One region of the Oceanobacillus timonensis genome, then DNA from elsewhere that is predicted to be linked to it. Evidence: predicted binding sites of a transcription regulator. Region 1 holds the regulator's gene; each other region holds the start of a gene.
The links. The regulator Rex, encoded in region 1, represses fermentation and respiration genes when NADH is low (regulators of the CRP and FNR family bind a similar motif). The targets are predictions, from matches to a motif close to TTGTGAAATATTTCACAA.
Positions count from the first base shown of each region.

Region 1 (2,209 bases):
GCAGTTGCTGATAATCAGACGCATCCATACTGGAAGAATCCGCCATCTGTGTTTCCATTTCACGCAGTTTTTTTTCCATGGAGAGAAGTGGAGAAAATACATCCAGCATCTCTTTCCAAATGGTTTTTCCAGACTCTAACGTCATATGTTGGGAAAGATAACCAAATGTTAAGTCTTTCGGTTTGAATATTTCGCCACCATCAAAAGGCATTTCGCCTGCCATTATTTTGAGCAGTGTTGACTTACCGGACCCATTCCGGCCAACAATTGCAATACGTTCATTTTCTTTAATTTCCATTTTTATATTAGAAAGAATCTCTTCTGCTCCAAAGGATTTCGAGATTCCGTTTAATTGCATTAAAATCATCATTGCCATCCTTTCTAAGTTAGAAAAAAGCCTGTGCAAATACGGTACAGCATAGTCTGTTGATCGGCTTTCTTTTTCAATCATCCTGTTAAAGGAAATCATACCTTATACAAGTGTAACGTATCCCAATAGAAGCGACAATAAAATTAGCTAAAGTTCGCCATGTTGGCAGTATTTCTGTTAAAATTGTATAGTAGAGGATGTTAATGTTGAATAAAAATGAAAAGGTTTAAATAATACATTTTCCTATACTTAGAAACTGAAGAGAGGCCGTTTCAAATGGAACAAAATAAAATTCCGCAGGCAACAGCAAAACGTTTGCCTTTATACTATCGATTTCTCAATAATTTATATCAACAGGGGAAGCTGCGTGTGTCTTCGAAAGAATTAAGTGATGCTGTGAAAGTAGACTCTGCGACGATTCGAAGAGACTTTTCCTATTTTGGAGCGCTTGGAAAAAAAGGGTATGGATATAATGTGGAGTATTTATTAGGTTTTTTTAAAAGTACATTGGACCAGCATGAAATTACCAATGTTGCTTTAATCGGAGTTGGAAATCTGGGAACTGCATTTTTACATTATAATTTTTTAAAAAACAACAATATCCGTATTACAATGGCTTTTGATACAGATGAATCCAAAGCAGGCAAGGAAATTGGCGGCGTTCCCATTTATCATGTGGATGAATTAGAAGATAAAATAAAGGGGATTGAAGTTGCTATTTTAACGATTCCGGCTGAAGAAGCAGATGCTGCTGCAAACAGATTAGTTGATTTAGGCATTAAAGGCATCCTTAATTTCACTCCAGCACGCATTACTGTCCCAAGCAATATCCGTGTACATCATATTGATCTAACGGTAGAATTGCAATCACTGGTATACTTTTTAAAACATTATTCTTTAGAAGAAGAATAGTCCGTTTTTATTTACTGATAAGAAAACTAGCTCTCAAGCAGCTTTTCTAAGAGAAAGCAGTGTGAGAGCTAGTTTTTTCTTATTTTTTATTCTTTACTTTAAAGTAGTACCGCAACATTCGGAAGCCGGCATAAAAAGTAAGTGCCGCAATACCCGCGAACAGGATTGTTACGGTGTCCCAGACAGTGTCTCCTTTACTGAGAACACCAATATAAACAAATAAAGCACCGAATAAAATATAAAAAATGGCTTTAATTAAATATGGACGATGCATGTTAACCTCCAAAGAATATGAGTTGTAATTGATCGAGTTGCTTTTGAATTTCTTCTGGATCTAATGACAGCTGAGCCAAAACAACAAGTGTGTTCATACCGGCATGTACGATAATAGGTACAAGAATCCGCTTTGTCTGTACATAAAGGAATGCAAAAACAAATCCCATTGCTGTATATACTAATAGATGCAAGAAATCCCAATGAATCACGGCGAAAATAATAGAAGATATAATGGCCGCGAAGAAAAAGTTCATTTTTTTATAAAGGGATCCAAAAATAATCTTCCGAAAAATGATTTCCTCCAATATCGGAGCAAAAATAGCCGGAAGAGCAACAAAAATGGGTACTGCCCGGGCCATATTCATAATACCTTGTGTATTTTCCGAACCGGGATCGATTCCGAACAATTCCATTTCAATGGTGGCTGCCAGCCCTTGGGAAAGGAAAGCTAAAATAATCCCCAAAACAGACCAGCCAATAATTCCGCCAGCACCAGCTGCATCACGGTGATTCGGGGCTTGTATTTCCGGTTTTAAAAGCCAGATAACAACAACAATACCGGCAGCAAAACTGAATACAGACCAATAAATACTGGCAAGTGCAAGTTCAATATCAAATACAAATGCGAGTAGAGGTGCTGCAAGAAAAACG
Region 1 covers NZ_LT800497.1:3,429,642-3,431,850, reverse strand. The annotation lists gene abc-f (ribosomal protection-like ABC-F family protein) at 1-367, opposite strand, end outside; gene B7E05_RS16755 (redox-sensing transcriptional repressor Rex) at 647-1,282, shown strand; gene B7E05_RS16750 (DUF4305 domain-containing protein) at 1,362-1,556, opposite strand; gene B7E05_RS16745 (CPBP family intramembrane glutamic endopeptidase) at 1,558-2,209, opposite strand, start outside.

Region 2 (2,209 bases), 3.4 Mb from region 1:
GATGCGCATGGCAGATACACAGCAGGCAATGCCATAGTCATCGCCATAAATCGGACGCATAATGTCATCATTTTCATATTGGATGGAACTTGATTTAATTGACATCTTTGCACAATATTTTTTATAGTTTTCCGGCAGTTTGGCAGACCAAAGTACAGTTAAGTTTGGTTCTGGTGCTGGACCTAAGTTATCTAATGTGTGCAGAAAACGGTAAGAACTCTTTGTAACAAGCGGACGTCCATCTTCTGCGATACCTGCTAATGATTCTGTCACCCAAGTCGGGTCTCCGCTGAATAATTCGTTGTAATCCGGTGTTCTGGCGAATTTTACGAGACGCAACTTCATGACAAAATGATCAACAAGCTCTTGCGCTTCTTCTTCTGTTATAACCCCATTTTTAATATCTCTCTCTATATAAATATCTAAGAATGTAGAAACACGCCCCAGACTCATGGCAGCACCGTTCTGTTCTTTGATTGCAGCCAAATATGCTAAATAGAGCCATTGGAAGGCTTCCTGTGCTGTTTGTGCCGGTCTGGCAAGGTCAAATCCATACGTTTCTCCAAGCTTTTTCAAATCTTTTAGAGAACGAATTTGATCGGAGGTTTCTTCCCGTTCACGGATAATGTCATCGGTCATGGTGCCGTTACCGATGAGGGAAAAATCTTTTTTCTTTGCTTGTATTAAATCATCCACTCCGTATAGGGCAACACGCCGGTAATCTCCAATAATACGTCCGCGCCCATAAGCATCGGGGAGGCCTGTGATAATACCTGCTTTTCGAGCTTTCAAGATTTCGGGTGTATAGGCATCAAAGACACCTTGATTATGCGTTTTTCGGTGTTCCGTAAAGGTTTGAACAACATTATCATCGACATGATAGCCATAGGATTCTGCAGCAGCCACAGCCATGCGGATACCGCCAAATGGCATTAAAGCACGTTTAAAAGGCTCATCTGTCTGTACGCCGACAATTTTTTCTAATGATGGATTCAAATAACCTGCGCCATGGGAGGTAATCGTGGAGACAACCTTTGTGTCTACATCATAGACGCCGCCATTTTCACGCTCTTCTTTGGTTAACTGCATGACTTGTTTCCATAGCTCTTCTGTTGCTTTCGTAGGTCCTGCTAAAAAATCTTCCTTTCCTTCATACAAATGATAATTTTGTAAGATAAAATCACGAACATCGATTTCTTTTTGCCAGTTACCCTCAACGAAACCGTCCCAAGGAACTTTTCTCACTAAGTCTTCTGCCACTTTCATAATAAAATCCCTCCTCTTGGTTATTGTGAAATATTTCACAATAATCCCTATCTTTATTATAACGGTTTCAAAATAAAAAACAAGTGAAATACTTCACAATTCATGAAAGTTCAAAAAATATTCATTTTTTAAGTTTGTACGAAAATGGGGCGTGATGATTGTTTTCTATGATATCTTTGCTAAAATAAAGATATTGGCTATTTTTAACATCCTTTTGCAGAAAGAAGGTTTCATCGTTGTATATATTAATTCTCGTGGGAATGATTGCAGGTATGATGGTTCCAATGCAGACAGCGGTCAATAATCGGCTGACTCTATTTACCAAAGCTGTTTTACCGACATCTTTTTATTCCTTTTTAACAGGCACGATTATTTTATTTATCATTAATCTGATGATGAACCTCGATAAATTTACGCTAACGTTTTTTGAATCACAATCTTATTCGTATGTCTGGTTTGCCGGCGGGGTACTGGGTGTTATTTTTCTGACAGGAAATATTATCTTGTTACCTAGAATTGGTGCGGCTGTGACAGTGATTGCAACAGTCACAGGACAAATGGTTATCGGCTTATTTATTGATACATTCGGGTGGTTTGATGCAGATGTAAAACCATTGCATGTGATGCATATTGTTGGTGTACTTCTGTTGATTGCCGGCATTATATATATGAATGCGAAAAAACAGGCAGGTGCTGCGAAGAACCATTCCCGTCTTTGGATTTTAGTCGGATTAGCTACAGGAATGATGCCGCCGATGCAAACAGCTATCAACAGCAGTTTGCGGTATGAGGTAGATTCTTTTATTTATGCGGCTTTCATATCATTCGTCGTAGGAACTGTCGTGTTATTTATCATGGCAATGCTTGTGAATAAGGGAATCAAAATAACCCGTACTTCCGGAGATATAACATTAAAGCCACGGCATTTCGCCGGGGGTGCGCT
Region 2 covers NZ_LT800497.1:68,238-70,446, reverse strand. The annotation lists gene pflB (formate C-acetyltransferase) at 1-1,266, opposite strand, end outside; gene B7E05_RS00825 (DMT family transporter) at 1,503-2,209, shown strand, end outside.
Region 2: the regulator Rex is predicted to act here: its motif matches at 1,290-1,307, upstream of pflB (formate C-acetyltransferase).

Region 3 (2,209 bases), 2.5 Mb from region 1:
ACCCTGATCATCCCAGCGAGACCCCATCGTGCCATGCGGAATCGAAAAACCGTCTGTCAGGTTGTTATACATTGCTGGCTTCCATTCATTGTTCTCTAATTCCATTCCAAGATCTTTCGCATGTAAAAAACGATCTGCTGTGAACTTTCCATTTTCCTTTTTCAAACGTACAGAAAACGGAAAATCGGTATATTTCTTTGCGTAGTCTTCAAAATAAGGTGTCATGTTTTGCGCATAAAACTCATTCAAAATAACATGCCCCATCGCCATGGCCACAGCACCATCTGTCCCTTGTTTGACAGATAACCAGTCATCGGAAAACTTCGTGGACTCTGCATAGTCCGGACTTACGGAAATAACCTTGGTGCCCTTATATCTAGCTTCGACTAAAAAGTGTGCGTCCGGCGTACGTGTTAACGGAACATTCGAACCCCAGGTAATAATGTAGCTCGAATTAAACCAGTCCGAACTTTCTGGTACGTCCGTCTGATCTCCCCAAATCTGCGGAGATGCTGGCGGTAAGTCTGCATACCAGTCATAAAAACTCAACATCTGTCCGCCAAGAAGGTGCATAAAGCGACTGCCTGATGCGTAACTAACCATGGACATGGCAGGAATAGGAGAAAATCCAACATTTCGATCCGGACCATATTTCATCGCAGTATATAGACAGGATGCAGCAACTAGTTTGGTTACCTCTCCCCAATCCGCACGAGCCAGGCCACCTTTTCCTCTTGCTTGTTTATAGGACGCTGCCTTCTCTTTATCTTCTACAATACTTTTCCAAGCTTCTAATGGATTATCATGGGTTTGTAATGCTTCTCTCCATAAATCAAGCAATCTTTTTCTGACGTAAGGATATTTCACACGTAAAGGGCTGTATAGATACCAGGAGAAACTTGCTCCTCTAGGACACCCACGCGGCTCAAATTCCGGCATATCCGGACCCGTGGTCGGATAATCCAACGCCTGTCCTTCCCATGTCACGATGCCGTCTTTTACATAGATGTTCCAGCTGCATGACCCGGTGCAATTGACACCATGGGTAGAACGAATAACCTTATCATGCTGCCATCTTTTTCTATAAACATTTTCCCAATCACGATTTCCTTCTTGTAATTGGCTATGATTATTGGAATATTTCTCTTTCGGCTTTAAGTAATTCAATCTTTGCCAAAGTGGAGATGGTTTCTTCGCCATCTAAATCCCTCCTAATGGAATTGCTAATCAATCTGGTGCCTATTAAATCATTTCTCATTCCCCTTCGTTGTGAAAAACATCACACGGATGGCAGAAGTCAAAATTTAGTCAAATTTAGATGGTTTGTTATTAGGGGGCTTTAAAAAGTACTGTTACAGTTAACGAAAAAATCTATCTTAAGATCTTAAAAAAACATTATTCTTAAGATCTTAAAAAAACATTATATGGATGTTCTACCGACATTTCCCCATAACCAATACGTATTTTCAAAAAGATGACACAAATTATGTGATTTATTTCACTACGTATTTGTTAAAGAAAGATTAAAATTTTCACCGTAATCGCATCAATAAACAAACGGACACCTTATGAAGAGCACAAGCTCTCGCCTCCTTCATCAGAAAAAGGAGACACTCGATTCGACGTTCTTTAAATGATTGCATTCTTACACTTCCTTATCGTGTAAGAAAAAGAATGACTTCATATTGGAAGGAGATCAAACATGAAAAAACCTGGATTACAATTAACCTTACAAACTTCAAATCTCGTTGTTGGATTTATGGTGTGGGTATTGATTTCATCACTCATGCCATATATTACAACGGACATTCCATTAACAGGCGGACAAGCATCTATCGTTACAGCTATTCCTGTTATTTTAGGATCCCTGTTGCGTATTCCAATCGGTTTTTACGCAGACCGTTTTGGCGCAAGAATGATTTTCCTGATCAGCTTCCTGATTTTACTATTTCCTGTTTTCTACTTGAGCATCGCGAACTCTTTTGTGGATTTAGTTATCGGCGGTTTCATTTTGGGGTTAGGCGGAGCTGTATTCTCTATCGGCGTTACATCGCTTCCGAAATATTACCCGAAAGAAAGACATGGATTTATTAATGGAGTATACGGTGTTGGTAACGCTGGTACAGCCATTACAACTTTTGGTGCTCCTGTCATCGCGCAGGCAATCGGTTGGCAAGGAACGATACGCATCTTTCTGATTATCTTACTT
Region 3 covers NZ_LT800497.1:906,980-909,188, reverse strand. The annotation lists gene B7E05_RS04540 (nitrate reductase subunit alpha) at 1-1,200, opposite strand, end outside; gene B7E05_RS04535 (nitrate/nitrite transporter) at 1,703-2,209, shown strand, end outside.
Region 3: the regulator Rex is predicted to act here: its motif matches at 1,268-1,285, upstream of B7E05_RS04540 (nitrate reductase subunit alpha).